Regions from separate parts of the Paenibacillus sp. FSL H7-0918 genome, predicted to be linked through region 4. Evidence: riboswitches for the same ligand, from Rfam matches in the RefSeq annotation. Region 4 holds a riboswitch; each other region holds the start of a gene.
What was found. Region 4 has a riboswitch for thiamine pyrophosphate ahead of MHI15_RS30190 (thiamine phosphate synthase). Riboswitches for the same ligand answer to the same signal wherever they lie in the genome.
Positions count from the first base shown of each region.

Region 1 (4,539 bases), on a different contig from region 4:
ATTTTGGGCAAAAGACCAAAGCCGAACCAGATAATGAGCAGGGGTCCGAGCGCGATGGAGGGAACATTTTGACTCAGAATAATAAGTGGATAAAAAGCCCGTCTAGCCCAAGGCAAAAGATGCAAAAGCAAAGCAACGATCAGGCCTACCCCCGTACCAATGGGAAAACCAATTAAAGTGAGCCGCAGCGTAGCCATCGTATGAGCCCAAAGACCAGAAGCGTTACTGGTGGATTCACGAGCAATATCAGCAGGACTCGGCAGAATCCAGGATTCAATATGAAATACAGATACAGATAGCTGCCATACGGTTAAAAAGAAGACGACCGCCACAAGGGGCGGCCATATTAGCTTCCAGGTCGATCTCACGGCCGATATTTCTCCGTCAATTTATCCATGCTGATTCCGTTAGGATTATGAGCGATTTTGATCTGCGAAATTACGCTTGGACTGCCTGCTTCGATCAACGCCTCCTGCATCTGACGCACAACCTCCAGCAGCTCGCTAAGCTCACCTTCCATTGTGGTTTCCAGCGGATTCACTTGATGTTTAACACCGGATTTCTGAATGACCTCAATCGCTTTATCTACGTATGGGATGGAATCCTCGTTGTTCGGAGTTTTTGGAATTACTTGAATGCTTAGTAGGGTGTTAGCCACAATAATCAATCCTCTCATTTTATAAGGTAAGTTCAAAAAGCCAACTTTGATAACGAAGTAATTCATTACAATTGTTGTTTACTCCGCCGGTAAAAAATCATTACTGAATGCACTAGCAGCATCCAGCGGTTTATCCAGCAACTTCAGATCATACATCCAGTCGCCGTAATTTTGCCAGACCTCGGTTTTTTGCTCGCCCCAGCGGGCAGCATCGTCCTTGTATTTTGGGCTAAGCCATTTTTGGCTAGCTAGGACAAGGTCGGCGTCCAGGTCAGGAACGGCCTTCGATAACATACCGGCAGCCTCTTCCGGATGATCTATGGCATATTGATAACCTTTTGATGTGGCTTTCATGAAGGCCTTCACCAGATCAGGATGATCTGCAATTTGCTTCTCACTCGTCGTCAGCACAGGCGTGTAATAATCGAGCTGCGGCGCATAATCCTTTAAGTACAGCATATCCAATGGCTCGCCACGCAACTCAGCCTCAACACCAGTCCAAGCGTAGAAAATCCAGGCGAAATCAATGTCACGTTTGACGGCGGTAAAATAATCAGCTTCACCGATACTGATCAGCTTCACCTTTTTCACATCGCCACCTTCAGGATCCATGATAGCTTTCATGGCTGCTTCTTCGGCCGGTGAGCCCCAGCCTCCGTAGGTTTTACCTTCAAAATCCTTTGGTGATTTAATATTGCGATCTACTGGAGCAGCGAATCCCGACGTATTATGCTGAATAATAGCTGCTATCGAGACAAGGGGCACGCCTTGTAGACGGGCTAGCGTTAATCCTTCTTGGGCGCTGATGCCAAATGCGGCTTCGCCAGAAGTAACCATAGTATCAGAACCCGCTGCGCCTGGCTGAACGATCTCGACGTCCAGACCTTCTTCAGCGTAGTAACCAAGATCCTTAGCTACGTATAGACCGGTATGATTTGTGTTCGGTGTCCAGTCGAGTGCGACTTTAACTTTGGTGAGCTCTTTTGGAGCATCCGTCCCAGCCGAAGCAGTTGGATCAGTAGCATTTGCTTTGTTTCCGGCTGTATTCCCATTGTTGCTGCCGCATCCGGCAATGGCAAGAATGAGTACACAGGTGAGGCACAACGTAAGTGCTTTTTTAAGGTGCATGTCTTCTTCTCTCCTTTAAGGTTACAAGAATCCCGTCTTCACAACATGAACCGTAAGTTGTAGTATGTACGTTTTTCTACATCTTTTAGTGATCTTACAAAAAAAGCGCCCCGAGTGATCGGGACGCTGGCTTGGCGCAAGGTTAGTTAAGGTCACAGGGACCAGAACCAATTGGCGATTCCTACGCTGGCATTATCCAGATCAGGTATAAGGGTCAGTATCTTGTGGGATACAATCTCAGCCGGCCAATTCCAGCACCCCTGGTTCTATGAAGTTAACGGGTATTTCTATGTGCAATATAAGTAAGCATAAGTTTTGTACCCATACTTTATATCTTATATTTCTCGCATACGGTGTATTATAGACGGCTGTACTCGGAATGTCTAGTAGTGCACTCCTGAATTTTTCCAATCCAGTAGTTTCTTTTTTGCTAGTCTAGATCTTTATATTTCTTGCGGTGACGCCGTTTAAGCTCACTAACCAGCGCCCCTAGCGTGAGGACAACGCTGATCAGAATCCCGCTCATGATCACGAAGAGGGCAAGAAATTCAAAGGGAGAATAACCAATCATTTTACTCCATTGAATCTTTCCATCCAGATCGTCAATGACCTGATTCATGCCGTAAATCCCGCTTACTACCGTAAATACAGTAAGAATCATCAGCAGATTATCCCGTCGCTTGGATTGAAACTTATCCTGATACTGAAACAGGTCATTTAAGGTTTCTTTCACTTCCTCGAACAAAGCATCGTTTCCGTATACTTTACGCAGCTGAAGAAATATCTCCCGGCCCTGCGACTGGGAAATCAACTCCAAGAAGTAGAACTTTGCCGAGAACTTATTAATGGAGTAGATTAGATTGTCTATTTCCTCATAATCATGATTAATCCGAAGTCGGGAGTGCATATTGGCTAGCTTTAGCAGAACGATTTTGTGGAAAATATTGAGTAAAAATCCGTAATAATATTGCCCGTACATCTGGTTGGCTAGACTAACAGCAATCTCCTGTTCAGCGCGGGTCATGCAGCAAAAGGTCTGCTCATTCATCATATAATACGTGTCTGGACCCCAGCGATTATAGGAGTGTTCATGACAATAGTTCGCAATATATGCTGGATCGCTGGCACTGGCATAGGGCTTTCCGTTCAGATCAATTCCATCAAGCTGTGAGGCACGATAGCGCAGATTTACACTAATCTCATCAGAGCTTTCTTCATTCTGAAAGCCATAAAAAGCTTGCACCTGCATTCTTTCATCTACGAAAAAAGGAAGGGTCTCGAAATAAGCCCCATTGATATCCGATTGATCCAGATATGGCTCCAGTCCATCCACCAAATTTCGGAAGACAAAATCCTCTACCATCTCATAGGTCTGTTCCCCGCAATGAATATAAGTGTAATCATCCTGTATGAAGGTATTCTCTAGCGCACGGAAACGATCTGCGAATTCTAGGGCAATACTAAAGGGAATTGAATCCCCCTCCAGCTGGACACGTATCGTCACGAATCCAAGCTGAAAAGGACATATGAATATATCCGTCGAGAGAATTTTGAAAAATATAGATTGCTGCGGAATCTCCAGAATGCAGTCGAGATTATTTACTCTGGAAAAACGGCGAAACGAGTCGGCATCCTTCCTGCGTGGAAAAAGGACATGTGCAGCAAACGGTAAATAGGTGCGCTCCATTCGTTCATGGGAAACACAGTAGCCATCTCCGTAATAGGCAGCTTCAAGCTCTTTATTATCCAGAAAAAAACGTGTGAAGCCGTCGTTCTGTAATTGCTGGATAAGCTGCTTAGAATCGCCCTTTTTTATAGAAAAGGGAAATATAAACTGCATGAGCGCAGTATGTAACAAAGGCTCAGTTGAAGACTCATTCATTCATCGTCCATCCTTGTGCTCAGAATATGCTTATAGATCACATTACCCTAAAAGGATAACGTTGATACTGTTCTAAATACGGGAACTCTTTCCTTTCACCGCTTGCATGGACTGGAACCTCCATGCGGCAATGCTTAGCAGAAACAAGAAGGCGGCAAAAGCGGCGAGTAATCCGGCTGTTTGTGCCACTTCTAAATGGTCCATAGACCAGCCCATAAACAGAGGTAGCAAAGCACCGCCAACACCTCCGGAAGCAATCATAATGCTGGGTGTTGACTCTTCGGTGCCAGGCAGCATTTTGCTGGAGAAGACTAAAGCAATGGAGAAAATACCGGACATAAACAGCCCCAGCAGCAGAATTACAATGAAAGCAGCCATTCGATTGTCAGTGAACGGAAAGAGTGTCAGCAGTAACAAGGTAAGTAAACAGCTGCTGAGAATGTACACGCGGTAAGATATTTTTTCGGCAATTACACCCGCAAACAATCTTCCTGTAGACATCGCCAGCCAAAAGAAAGTGACTGTCAGTGCTGCGGCAGACTCCGTCATCCCTAGCTTGGCAATAAAGATAGCCGGCATAAAGTTGACTAAACTCATCTCTGTGCCTACATAAAGAAAAAAGAAAACGATGAAGATCCCTAACAGAATCCATTGCTTACCTTTATACGGAAATTTTTTGTTAGAACGTGAGCTTGAGGATTGCGAATTGTCTGCTCCTTGGACAGAGGCACGTTCATCCAGCATTCGTTGTAGATTACCGAAGTGCCCTCTTGTCCAGAGGATAAGAGAAATTAAGGAGAAGGCAGCGACGATTAGAAAGGCCAATCTCCACGCTCCGGCAGCAATGAGTGGACTGGCGATAAGCGGCATC
Region 1 is NZ_JBBOWJ010000006.1:72,992-77,530, forward strand. It holds gene MHI15_RS29095 (ABC transporter permease) at 1-368, opposite strand, end outside; gene MHI15_RS29100 (thiamine-binding protein) at 365-658, opposite strand; gene MHI15_RS29105 (ABC transporter substrate-binding protein) at 737-1,786, opposite strand; TPP riboswitch at 1,948-2,058, opposite strand; gene MHI15_RS29110 (hypothetical protein) at 2,217-3,668, opposite strand; gene MHI15_RS29115 (MFS transporter) at 3,741-4,539, opposite strand, start outside.
Region 1: linked by a shared signal. The riboswitch ahead of MHI15_RS29105 (ABC transporter substrate-binding protein) and the one ahead of MHI15_RS30190 (thiamine phosphate synthase) in region 4 are both predicted to bind thiamine pyrophosphate.

Region 2 (4,539 bases), on a different contig from region 4:
GAGCGCTAGATCAATTTGATTTGCTGCTACAAGCTTTAGGGCGTCATTGCTGTCCGCAGGCATTTTGATCTCGACATCCAAACCTTCCTCTTGGAAAAAACCTTGCTGTTGCGCAGCGTATAGAAAGGAATGAACGGCATTGGGATACCAATCAAGCATAATCGTCAGCTTGTGTGACTGTTTATTTTCGGAATTGGAGGAACCGGTTTGGGAGTTGTTATTTAGCTTGTCTGCCTTCCCGCAGCTGCTTAAGAGCAAAAGTGTGCATACTAGAAATACAGAAATAAGTCCTCGTTGTGGTGATTTTAAATGATTCATTGGTTAGATCCTCTTTTCTTTAAAAATAATTGTTCGAGTAAAGCTATCGCCAGAAAAAGCACAACACCAAGCGCGGACAGCAGAAATACAGCCGCGAACATTTCATCGCTCTGCATATTTCCGGCCATTCTGCGGCTGAAGTAACCGAGTCCTTTACTGCCGCCGAGCCATTCCCCGATAGTAGCTCCGATGACGCAGTATACTATGGACAGCTTTAAGCCAGAGAAAAAAGCAGGCAATGCCAGTGGAATTTGGGTTTTGACAAGCAGCTGCCAGCGGTTTGCACCAAATGTTAATAATAAGTCCTTGTAAGTCTGGCCACTTGTACGAAGTCCATCATATGTACTCACTACGACTGGAAAAAAAGCCGTCAAAAACACCACAGCCACTTTGCTCCACAGCGTATATCCGAACCACATAATAAAAATGGGGGATAGCGCAATTAATGGGACCGTCTGGCTAATGATAAGGAAGGGATAGATGGCCTTTTCTACGGGGCGAAACAGGAACATTCCAATGCCCAGCAATACACCAAAAATCACAGAAAGGACAAAACCCACCAGTATCTCCTGTAACGTCGCCAATAAATGCTGTCCAAATAATAATTGCCTGTGCTCGATCAATGCGATGCCAATAGATGAAGGTGCAGGGAGAATAAAGGCTGGAATCAAGTGAAGGCGAACAGCTGACTCCCAGATTACAAGAATGAGCAGTACCAGAAGAAGGAAGGGACCATAGTTGTCTAGATGTTTTTTAAAAGGTATAGGTTGCATGCAATCTTCGCTCCAACTCTGCCCGTAGTGCTATAAACCGGGGTTCATAGTTCATCTTATAATGTCTTGGTTTTGGTAGATCGACAACGATCTCCTGTAATTCGCTGTGCGCACCGCCAGATAATAAATAAATCCGGTCACTGAGCAATAGGGCTTCTTCCAGATCATGAGTGATGAGCATAATCGTCTGATTCAGTTCACCCCATAACTCCAACAGCCAACGGTGTATCTCACGTTTGGTCATGGCATCGAGAGCGCCAAAGGGCTCATCCAGCAGCATAAGACCACTTCCGCCTCCAGCCACTAAGGTGCGCAGAAATGCTACTCGCTGTTTCATACCTCCCGAAAGTTCATGGGGATAAGCCTTCTCTACATCTGTTAAGCCGAAGCGGGCCAACATTTCCCGAATCTGAGTGATCGTTTTCTGTTTACTAAATCTGGGCTTGATCTCCCAGGGCAAAAGGCAGTTATCGAGCACTGTTCTCCAAGGCAGCAATAAATCCTGCTGAGGCATATAAGCGATCTGACCTAAACGACTAGCGGTTGAGGGGAGCGTAGGGAGTTTTATTTTTCCATGAGTAGGTTCGAGTAAACCGGCAACCGTTTTGAAAAATGTGCTTTTCCCGCATCCGCTAGCACCTACTACGGAGACGAATTCCCCTTGCCTGATATCCATGGATAGATTTGCGAATACAGGGGGTTGTTCAGTTTCCGGAAAAGAGTAGGTTAGGCCTTGAATAGATAAAATGGTCGTGATGATCTAACCTCCTAATATTTTTGTGGAGCGCCTAAACAAATAAAGACCCATCCATTTCCAGAGGAAATGAATGGGTCAAAAAGTTCATTCTGCATAATAACACTTAACATGCTTGATGAAAATTCTGCTCCACTTCCCTCCGCTGGTATGATCCAGATCAGGTTCCAAGGGTCCGGAGCTTGAAGCTCCGTCTCAGTCGGCCGACTCCCCTAGTGAAATAACAGGTCCATATTAATTTGTTTATAAATATACCATATCTTTCTGAGAAGTAAAGAGAGAAAGAAGTGAAGGATTAATCCAAGATTGGGTAAGATATAAGTAGAAATCTAGTTAATATTACAATTCCGATGTATATAATCGGAAAAAAGTATTGACGATCATGTGATGGCAGTGTACTATTCAATTTACCGGAAAAAAACCGGATAGAGAGAGGGGATTTAATAATGAAAAAATGGAGTTTAACTATTATATTGGCGTTAACCGTGGTCCTTGTAGCGGCTTGCGGCAATAATTCGAATACCAATACGGCTGCTGAACCAACAGCTGGAACGAATGGTGGAGCAGCATCTTCAGCGCAAAACAGTTTGGAGGCTGTGAAGGCCAGCGGCAAATTGCGGATAGGTACAGAAGGGACTTATGCACCTTTTACTTATCATGACACTGCGGGGAAATTGACGGGTTTTGACGTGGAAATTGCCGAAGAAGTAGCCAAACGTTTAGGTGTTGAAGCTGAATTTTTTGAAACTCAGTGGGATGGTATTTTTGCTGGGATGGATGCGAAACGGTTTGATGTCATTTTTAATGAAGTTTCCATTAACGAAGATCGCAAAGTGAAATATGATTTCTCTGAACCCTATATTGTATCCAAGGCAGTATTGATCGTGAGCGAAAACAATGAGGATATTAAGACCTTTGCTGATCTAAAGGGTAAAAAAGCCGGACAATCCCTGACCAGTAACTTATCCGACATCGCTCGTGAGAACGGTGCTGAAATCGTAGCTACGGACGGTTTCAATCAAGCGATGGATCTGCTGACTTCGGGACGTATTGATGCAACTGTGAATGATGGCTTGTCTTATCTGGATCTGAAAAAACAAAAACCAGATGCAAAAATTAAAGTGGTTGATGAGATTCCTGAAGGCTCACAAAGTGCTGCGGTATTCCTGAAAGGCAATGATGAGCTGGTGAATGCGGTCAGTGATGCGATTAAAGAGATGAAAAGTGATGGAACGTACTTGAAAATTTCCGAGAAATACTTTGGAGCTGACGTTTCAAAATAATACAAGGCTAGCAAGGCTAATTAAGCCTAGAAGCTAAAAAGGATGTCTGAATAATGGATGACCGCAAAATACAAATTTTCTTAGATACACTGCTACCCCTGCTTAAAGCCGGGGTGGCTTTTACCATTCCGTTGGCTCTACTTTCCTTTGTGCTTGGATTGATTTTGGCGATCCTAACCGCGTTGGCACGTCTTTCACCGTGGGTAATTCCGAAGCTAATCGCCCGTTTTTATGTATGGGTCATTCGGGGAACCCCGTTGTTAGTGCAGCTATTTATTATATTTTATGGTTTGCCGGCTGTTGGTATTGTACTCGACCCTTTCATTGCCGCCACCATTGGATTTACCCTTAGCGTAGGGGCTTATTCATCGGAAATCGTACGCGCTGCTATCCTGTCGATACATAAAGGCCAGTGGGAAGCTGCCTTCTCAGTCGGGATGACTCGTGGGCAGGCTCTGCGCCGCGTAATTCTGCCACAAGCTGCACGCGTTTCTGTACCGCCGTTATCCAATTCTTTTATTAGCTTGGTCAAAGATACATCGCTTGCAGCGATCATCACCTATACGGAGATGTTTAGAACTGCTCAGCAGGTAGCCTCTACCACTTATGAGCCTCTGCTGGTATACTCCGAAGCAGGATTGTTTTATTTAGTGTTCTGTTCTGTGCTGTCGGCGCTGCAAAATTACTTGGAGAAACGACTCGATCGTTACTCTGCGACCTAAAGGAGAGATACTTGTGATTGAAATCATTAATTTGCATAAATCCTTCGGCGCACTCCAAGTGTTAAAGGGTATTGATCTGAAAATGGAGCATGGAAAGGTACTTGTCATTATTGGGCCATCCGGCTCCGGAAAGACTACACTGCTGCGCTGTTTTAATCTGTTGGAAATCCCGGATCAAGGCAGCCTGTCACTCGGGGATATCACCATCAATTTTACAGATCATAAGAAAATTCCTCAGAATTCCGTATTAGCTCTTCGGCAGAAAACAGGGATGGTCTTTCAATCGTATAATTTATTTCCGCATATGACTGCGCTAGGCAATGTGATGGAGGGACAGGTAACTGTCTTGAAACGAACCAAGGAAGAAGCGCGTAAGCGGGGCCTTCAACTGCTGGCTAAGGTGGGTTTGGCTGATAAAGCTGATAACTATCCACATCAGCTGTCAGGTGGACAGCAGCAGAGAGTGGCCATCGCCCGGGCTATGGCAGTAGATCCAGAAGTGCTGTTGTTTGATGAGCCCACTTCGGCGCTCGACCCCGAGCTGGTAGGGGAAGTGCTTAAGGTCATCAAACAATTAGCAGCAGAAGGTATGACTATGGTGATTGTGACCCACGAGATGAAATTTGCCGCCGATGTAGCGGACCGGATCATTTTGATGGATGGCGGTCATATCTTAGAGCAAGGAACTC
Region 2 is NZ_JBBOWJ010000003.1:966,099-970,637, reverse strand. It holds gene MHI15_RS24300 (ABC transporter substrate-binding protein) at 1-318, opposite strand, end outside; gene MHI15_RS24295 (ABC transporter permease) at 315-1,091, opposite strand; gene MHI15_RS24290 (ABC transporter ATP-binding protein) at 1,072-1,767, opposite strand; TPP riboswitch at 1,966-2,069, opposite strand; gene MHI15_RS24285 (amino acid ABC transporter substrate-binding protein) at 2,292-3,128, shown strand; gene MHI15_RS24280 (amino acid ABC transporter permease) at 3,182-3,850, shown strand; gene MHI15_RS24275 (amino acid ABC transporter ATP-binding protein) at 3,864-4,539, shown strand, end outside.
Region 2: linked by a shared signal. The riboswitch ahead of MHI15_RS24290 (ABC transporter ATP-binding protein) and the one ahead of MHI15_RS30190 (thiamine phosphate synthase) in region 4 are both predicted to bind thiamine pyrophosphate.

Region 3 (4,539 bases), on a different contig from region 4:
GTGGAAAGTGAGTGTAATGTCCCAAAAATTCAGGATAACAGACATATTTCGAAAAAGCCGGTGTCGGCAAATACCATTGTTTCTTCATGTTTGGCAGCACCCATTTCTGTAGCGCAACAGAGCGCAAGTTGGATTAAGGCAATGAACGCAAGATTATTATATGATAGCAATATTTTGTTATATAAGACCTCTTATTATTGATACTACAATAGAATTATAAAATATTGAAAGCATATTTTTAATACTTTGGAGGTAATGATGAAGAAACCTGTCGCAACTGAAAAATTCGAGCTTGGCGTTTGTTATTATCCGGAGCACTGGCCAGAAAACATGTGGGAGGACGATTATCGCCGGATGCGTGAACTCGGCTTTACGATCATTCGGATGGGGGAGTTTGCTTGGTCTATTTTTGAACCGGCAGAAGGGCAGTTTCAGTTCGGGCTCTTTGATCGGGCGATTGATCTAGCACATAAATATGGTCTTCAGGTTGTACTTGGTACTCCGACGGCGACGCCTCCAGCTTGGTTGACTGATAAGTATCCCGAAGTTTTAAATGTAACCTACGAAGGTGTTACACTTCAGCATGGCATGCGCCGTCATTATAATTACAGCAGTCCTAAATACCGGGAACTGTGTGCACGTATTGCAGAACAAATGGCTGAACATTACGGCAATCATCCGGGTGTAGTTGGCTGGCAAATTGATAATGAACTCAACTGTGAGATCAGTGAATTTTATTCGGAGAGTGACCATAAGGCTTTCCGGGAATGGCTACAGCAGAAATATGTTACACTTGAGCATTTGAACGAGGCTTGGGGAGCTGTTTTTTGGAATCAAAGCTATAGTGACTGGTCTCAGGTCTATCTTCCACGTCCGACTCCAGTACCGAAGCAACCCAATCCTCATCAGGCATTGGATGAAAAACGGTTTATTTCGGACAATACAATTTCTTTTGCCAAAAACCAAGCGGATATCATCCGTAAACTTGCCCCTAAGCAGTGGGTAACCACGAACGGTCTGTTCGGGCATCTCGATAGCCATGAAATGACGGATGAACTGTTGGATTTCTTCAGCTATGATTCCTATCCTCAGTTCTCTACTATTTTTTATGACCCGAATGAGAGGAATCCGCTGAATGATAGAGGCTGGGGACTGTCGTTATCTGTTGTTCGTTCGATATCCCCGAATTTCTGCATTATGGAGCAGCAGTCGGGCCCGGGTGGCTGGGTGAACCGGATGGATATGCCTTCTCCAAAGCCCGGGCAGATGCGGTTATGGACTTATCAGTCGATCGCTCATGGAGCAGATATGGTGTTATATTTCCGCTGGCGGACAGCTACGATGGGCAATGAAATTTATTGGCATGGAATCAATGACTATCATAATCAGCCTAACCGGAGAGTACGGGAAGCGGGGCAGATCGGTCAGGAGCTGGCAGCAGCAGGTCATGCGTTTGTCGGTACTCGTAATCAGGCTAACATTGCTATTGTTCGTGATTATGACAATGAGTGGGATGGAGAATACGATGTTTGGCATGGCCCGTTTATGTGGAAGAGCAATAAGGAGTGGTACAAGGCGCTTCAGCGGAAGCATATCCCGAATGACGTACTCTATTTACGCAAAAAAACAACGCTGGAGGAGCTTGCAAGGTACGACGTGCTTATCTATCCTCACCCAGCGATTATGACAGATGAGACAGCAGCACTGCTGGATGAATATGTTCAGCAAGGCGGCAAACTGATCTTCGGCTGTAGAACCGGCTATAAGGATGAGCGCGGTCAATGTTATATGCGTCCTTTCCCAGGTGCTGCTAAGGATCTATGCGGGATCACAGTTGAAGAATTCACAATGGTTAAGGGCAGTCGTCAGCCAACAACAATTAGCTGGTCGGGCGTGACCGAAGTCGTTACAGGAGCAGATGACTTTAATGATATTCTCAAAATAGAGGAAGCTTCGGTTGAAGTGATGGCGGTTTACGCCTCTGATTATTATGCGGGAAAACCGGCGGTAACTAGAAATCGTCGCGGCAAGGGTGAGGTTTGGTATTACGGAGCCGTATTTAATGAACAGGCAGCGGCTGAGATCATAAATTTAATTGATCTACAATCGCCAGTAGATTGGCTGGAGCTCCCAGAAGAGGTAGAACTGCAAGTCCGTACCGGAGCTTCTTCCAGTTATGCTTTTTTGCTTAATTATAGTGAGACTCCTGTCACGATCCATCTTCATGAGACCAAAACAGATTTACTGAGCGGCACAACATTGTCGGGCGAGGTGCTTCTGGAAGGATTTGGGGTATTGGTGTTAAACTAACGTATACATTGATTTCACATTTGAGTAGATTTGGATAAATCTCTCTTTTCGGTTATACTTTGAAGTAGCAATTATATAGTCACGGGAGCTTGGTGGGACCAGGCTGAGAGGATAGTTATAACTATCGACCGTCAAACCTGATCTGGATAATGCCAGCGGAGGAAATGGAGCTCTATTTCTATTTGTCTACTCTAAGGCCGCATCTTATACAGATGTGGCCTTTTCTATGTGTGGGGAGTAGACCGTCTCCGCTTGATCAAATCACCTTATAGGAGGAATTGAGATGACAAGCGAATTGAACAACGATCCAATCAATCTATCAGCTTTTCCAGCAAGTCAAAAAGTGTATGTAAAGGGTTCACGGTCTGATATTCAGGTGCCTATGCGGGAGATCTCACTTAGTCCAACTGCGGGCATAGACGGCGAAGAGGAGAATGCCCCAATTCATGTTTATGACACAAGCGGGGCTTACACGGATGCTAATATTCATACTGATATTCGTCAGGGGTTAGAGCCCAATCGTCTAAGCTGGATTGAGGAACGAGGGGATGCAGAAGCGTACGAAGGAAGAACCGTAAAGCCTGAAGATAACGGAAATGCAACGGGAAAAGCTGTGGCGGAAGTGTTTCCAGCGCTCCATAGAAAACCTTTGCGAGCGAAAAAGGGGCGTAATGTCTCTCAAATGCATTATGCACGCAAAGGGATTATTACTTCGGAAATGGAATACGTTGCGATTCGTGAGAATGTGGCACCGGAATTTGTAAGAGATGAAGTAGCCCGCGGCCGCGCCATCATTCCAGCGAATATCAATCATCCAGAGAGTGAACCAATGATTATTGGACGCAATTTTTTAGTGAAGATCAATGCCAATATAGGAAATTCCGCAGTATCCTCATCCATAGAGGAAGAGGTAGAGAAGATGAGATGGGCCACCCGCTGGGGTGCAGATAATATAATGGATCTCTCCACAGGTAAAAACATTCATACGACACGCGAGTGGATCATCCGTAATTCTCCTGTTCCTATTGGAACGGTGCCTATCTATCAAGCGTTGGAAAAAGTGAATGGGAAAGCGGAAGATTTAACGTGGGAAGTATACCGTGATACGCTCATTGAGCAAGCGGAGCAAGGGGTTGATTATTTTACCATTCATGCGGGGGTTCTGCTTCGTTATATCCCGTTGACTGCACAACGTATGACAGGCATTGTTTCAAGAGGTGGCTCCATCATGGCGGCATGGTGTCTTGCGCATCATCAAGAGAACTTTTTATATACACATTTTGAAGAGATATGTGAAATCATGAAGCTGTACGATGTTTCTTTTTCCCTAGGCGATGGATTACGTCCGGGTTCGATTGCTGATGCGAATGATGAAGCACAATTTGCCGAGTTAGAGACGTTAGGTGAATTAACAGCTATAGCTTGGAGTCATGATGTACAGGTGATGGTAGAGGGTCCAGGACATGTGCCGATGCACTTGATTAAAGAGAATATGGATAAGCAACTTGAAACTTGTAACGAAGCCCCTTTTTATACATTAGGTCCACTGACTACAGATATTGCGCCTGGTTATGATCATATTACCTCTGCTATAGGTGCAGCGATGATTGGTTGGTTCGGTACAGCTATGTTATGTTACGTAACTCCGAAGGAACATCTTGGCCTGCCTAATAAGGAAGATGTACGTATAGGGGTCATTACTTATAAAATAGCGGCTCATGCCGCAGATTTGGCGAAAGGGCATAAAGGAGCACAAGACCGGGATAATGCTCTTTCGAAAGCCCGTTTTGAATTTCGTTGGCGTGATCAATTTCATTTATCGTTAGATCCTGAGCGAGCGCTCGAATATCATGATGAGACATTGCCTGCGGAAGGCGCTAAAACAGCTCATTTCTGTTCCATGTGCGGGCCGAAATTTTGCAGTATGAAGATCTCTCATAATATCCGGAATACGACGAGAATTGAATCAGGAATGCAAGAGAAGGCGCAAGAGTTTCTCCAAGGCGGGAGCCTCATTTATAGATAACTTTTTCTGCTAAAAAGAAATATCTAAAAGAAGTCGTCATTGGCGGCTTCTTCTTTTATACTTTGAATAGATAGGAGTTGATGAATTGGAAGCGATTCGTTCAGAGGAAGCCATTTTAGAGGATTTAAGTAATAGTTTCTATCATTTTTTTGGATTGAAAGTCCTTCATGCTACCCCAATAAAACGTGGCTGGTTAAATCTTA
Region 3 is NZ_JBBOWJ010000001.1:2,355,577-2,360,115, reverse strand. It holds gene MHI15_RS10595 (helix-turn-helix transcriptional regulator) at 1-88, opposite strand, end outside; gene MHI15_RS10590 (beta-galactosidase) at 259-2,310, shown strand; TPP riboswitch at 2,382-2,491, shown strand; gene thiC (phosphomethylpyrimidine synthase ThiC) at 2,594-4,336, shown strand; gene MHI15_RS10580 (phosphotransferase) at 4,422-4,539, shown strand, end outside.
Region 3: linked by a shared signal. The riboswitch ahead of thiC (phosphomethylpyrimidine synthase ThiC) and the one ahead of MHI15_RS30190 (thiamine phosphate synthase) in region 4 are both predicted to bind thiamine pyrophosphate.

Region 4 (4,539 bases):
TACTGCTGCCTCCATTACTCCTTACCTTAAAGGGAACGTTAAGCATGCGGCACTAACAGGGAACTGGGGTAAGATTTTTCCGGAAATAACGAATGATACGACGACTGGGGAAGCTGCTTATTACCGTAATCAAATTGAAAAATTAATCCAGCTGGGAGTAATGGGCAAAGACCGTCAAGGGAATTTTAATCCGGATACGGAGATGACAGTTGCTGAATTCACACGCAGTATTTCTAAGTTAATGAAAGTGGAAAGATCAGATCTTGCCTATTATCCGAAAGGTAAGCTGTCACGTGAAACGATGGGTGCTATTCTCTATGACGTTTACCAAATAAAGTTTGCTAATAAACCTAAGTACATGACTGATTATAACGGCACAGCAGTAGTGCCAGGAGATCCTGGCTATGATTCGAATTTGGAGCCAGGAGCTAGAGGTGCGATGTACTATCCTCTTGTATCCTGGACGCAGCTTGTTGATACAGCGGACATTTCTCCTTATTTAATTTCAAAAGTGAAAAGTGCATATGAATTAGGACTCATTAGATCTGAAGTGGGGATTGCCAGAGGCGAAATGGTCAATGGGACAGAACTAGAACCTAAAGCTATAGTGACCCGGGAGAAAGCGGCCAAAGCTCTGTACTTTATGTGGGTGCTGGAACATGAAGTGAATGCAGAAAATCATGTTTCTTCTCTAAAATAGTCAGGGTGAACAATTCAAGGCACAGCAGCGATGCTGTGTCTATTTGTATGCAGTGAATTCCTCTCCACTTACAGCAGTATATCTCTCACGGTTGTTTATATCTACTTTCATTGTGGTAAGTAAGATTCGTAAAGCGATTTAAGAAAATGACAAACCCAGCGTATAAACGTGCATAGTTGTGCCATCCTAAGACGATCAGTTAACTATCAATTTGCTTAACGAGAGGAGATAGGGAAGATGTCAGGCAACAATAAACAAGCTACAAAAACCTTACCCCCACAGGAGCAGCATCATCAGCCAGGGATTGAGAGTGAAATGACGCCGCTGCCCAAATACGAGCCGGCAAATTATAAAGCAGCAGGTAAACTGCAAGACAAGGCGGCGTTAATTACCGGTGGAGACAGCGGAATTGGGCGTGCAGTTGCTGTGCTTTTTGCTAAAGAAGGCGCTGATGTGGTCATTTCATATCTTAATGAACACTCAGATGCAGAGGAAACTAAACGTCAGGTCGAGCAGGAAGGCCGCAAATGTATCCTAATTCCAGGTGATATCGGTGACGAGAAATTCTGTAAGGATCTTATTAAACAGACGGTGGAGGGCTTAGGAAAGCTTGATATTCTCATCAATAACGCGGCAGAGCAACATCCGCAAGCTAAGATCGAGGATATTACTTCCGAGCAGCTTGAGCGTACTTTCCGTACGAATATATTTGCGATGTTCTATTTAACAAAAGCAGCTATGCCTCATTTAAAAGCAGGATCTACCATTATAAATACAACTTCAATTACCGCTTATCGCGGAAGCCCGCAGCTGCTGGACTATTCATCAACTAAAGGAGCTATTCTTAGCTTCACACGATCCTTGTCCACGAATCTGGCAGAGAAGGGCATACGGGTAAACGGTGTTGCACCAGGTCCAATCTGGACACCGCTGATTCCCTCTACCTTTGATGCAAAACAGGTTAGCGAGTTTGGAGGTACACAGCCTATGAAACGGCCTGGACAATCAGAAGAGCTGGCACCAGCCTATGTATATCTGGCCTCTGACGATTCCAGTTATGTGACTGGACAGGTTATTCATGTAAATGGTGGCGAGGTAGTAAACGGTTAGATCAGTACAGCTAATGTGAATAAATGGGTGTATTTCAATAAAAAAATATGTTACTATAAACCACGTTAGCATTTTAAAATTGTATATTTATGTCACTAGGGGTGCCGATTGGCTGAGACGGAATGGATTTCCGGACCCTTTGAACCTGATCTGGTTAAGACCAGCGTAGGGAAGTGGAGAACGAATTTCTGTTGTCGGGCTATTTGTAGTGCCGTCTATATACAGATTCTGACTGCCTTCCTTACGGGGGGCAGTTTTTTTGTTTTTTACTGACCTACAGGGAAGTGAGAGAGGAGATCGTGATGTTGCAAGCTGAGATCCATCTAATATCAGACGGCAAGCTACAGCTGAGACATTTTGTTGAACTAGCTGTCACGGTGCAGACATGGGTCGATTATATTCACCTGAGAGATAAGCAATGTCCTGCATGCGAACTGCTCGCTGCGGCACAGAAGCTGTTGGCTACCGGTATGCCCGCTACCAAACTGATAATCAACGACCGGATCGATGTAGCCTTGGCAGCTGGTGCCGCGGGGGTTCAGTTGGCTTGGCACAGTCTGAGTCCGGTTACAGCCCGGCGAATTGCACCTCAGCTTCGGCTGGGGAGATCGGTTCATTCTCCGGTAGAAGCGGCGAATGCCTCAGAGCAGGGAGCTGATTATTGCTTGTTTGGTCATGTATTTCCCTCGGATAGCAAGTTAGGGCTGCCCGCACGTGGGTTAGAGCTGCTTGCAGAAACGGTGAAGACCAGCTCTATTCCTGTAATTGCGATTGGCGGAATTAGCCCCGCTAATGCGGCGCAGATCATTAGACAAGGTGCGGCAGGAGTTGCTGTGATGTCCGGTATTTGCGGAGCGGATGATCCTTATGAGGCCGCCAAAGCTATTCATAAGGCGGTTCATTCATAGCCTGGAGGTAACAGCATGGGCGAAGGGGGTGATTCAGAATGAAGCTGTTGATTAACGGGAAATCCGCAGAGTGTTCTGGTGGTATTCAAACTATAGCTGATTTGATCAGTCTTCCTGAGTGGTCGGGTCGTCTGATGATCATTGAGCTGAATGGAGAAATTGTCAGTAAGGAGAATTATGAAAGTACTGCTCTGAGCGAGGATGATCGTTTGGAACTGGTGCACTTTGTTGGTGGGGGTTGAGATGGAGCGGTATAGAATTTTGAGAAATTTATACGAACCAAAGGGAGGTAATTTCATGCATGACCCGTTACATATTGGCGGCATCGAATTAACCAGTAGATTATTTATCGGAACCGGAAAATATAGCCGGAATACGCTGATCCCCGAAGTGATCGCAAGCTCTGGTTCTCAGGTGATTACTGTAGCGCTTCGCCGAGTGGACCCGCAAGGTGGAGCAGAAAATATCATGAACCATATTCCCGGCCACATGACTCTTCTGCCTAATACCTCAGGAGCGCGTACAGCGGAAGAGGCAGTCCGTATTGCAAGATTAGCAAGAGCTGCGGGACTGGGGAACTGGGTCAAGATCGAAGTGATCAATGATCAGAAATACCTGCTTCCAGATAATCTGGAGACCATACGAGCTACAGAGATTTTAGCAGCGGAGGGTTTTGTAGTATTGCCATATATGAGTCCGGACCTTTCGGCTGCTTTACGTCTGAGAGATGCCGGTGCTGCTGCTGTGATGCCGCTTGGTGCGCCGATCGGAACGAATCGCGGCCTGCGCACCAAGGAGCTTGTGCGTATTCTTATTCAAGAAGTGAATTTGCCGATTATTTTAGACGCCGGAATTGGCAAGCCCTCGGAAGCGGCGGAAGCAATGGAGATGGGGGCCGCTGCTGTTCTGCTTAATACGGCTATTGCAACGGCACGTAATCCGCTCGTCATGGCGGAAGCGTTCCGCGAGGCGATATCCGCTGGCCGCAAAGCTTATTTGGCAGGACTCGGTCCTGTAGAAGAAGTTGCTTTTGCTTCGTCACCGTTGACTGGATTTTTGAACTGAATTTGATAGGTCACGAAAGGAGGGAAGATTAGCATGAGCTTTTTTGACACACTGGCCCGCTTGGAGCAGTATCCTTATGAGCAACTGTGGAAGGAGTTCCGGGAGGATGACGTTAGGCGGGCGCTTGGAAAAGACAAGCTGAACGAAAATGATTTGCTGGCATTGCTCTCTCCGGCAGCAACGCCGCTGCTAGAGGAGATGGCGTTGGCTGCACAGCGACTGACCCGTGCACATTTTGGTTATTCGATGCAGCTGTTCACACCGATGTATCTTGCGGATTTTTGTGTGAATCATTGTACCTACTGCAGCTTCAGCTCCATTTATGATTTTCCGCGCAAAAAGCTGTCCTTGGAGGAGGTTCGCAGGGAGGCTGAGAAGATTGCAGCTACAGGTCTGCGGCATATCCTCATTTTGACTGGTGAATCGCGCCGGGAGAATCCTGTCTCATATATTAAGGATTGCGTAGATGTACTCAGGGAATTTTTTTCCTCTGTCAGTATTGAGATAAATCCTCTATCAACTGCAGAATATAAAGAGCTTCTTCAAGCAGGGGTGGATGGATTAACACTATACCAAGAGGTGTACCACCAGGAGACTTACAGAAAGCTGCATGTTAAAGGGCCTAAAAGAAACTACCGGAATCGCCTGGATGCACCTGAACGCGGCTGTCAGGCAGGTTTTCGTTCTGTGAATATTGGTACGTTGCTCGGGATGTATGATTGGCGGCAAGAGGCATTCCAAAGTGCCATGCATGCC
Region 4 is NZ_JBBOWJ010000007.1:27,585-32,123, reverse strand. It holds gene MHI15_RS30200 (GDSL-type esterase/lipase family protein) at 1-700, shown strand, start outside; gene MHI15_RS30195 (SDR family oxidoreductase) at 938-1,810, shown strand; TPP riboswitch at 1,898-1,999, shown strand; gene MHI15_RS30190 (thiamine phosphate synthase) at 2,113-2,718, shown strand; gene thiS (sulfur carrier protein ThiS) at 2,757-2,960, shown strand; gene MHI15_RS30180 (thiazole synthase) at 3,016-3,783, shown strand; gene thiH (2-iminoacetate synthase ThiH) at 3,817-4,539, shown strand, end outside.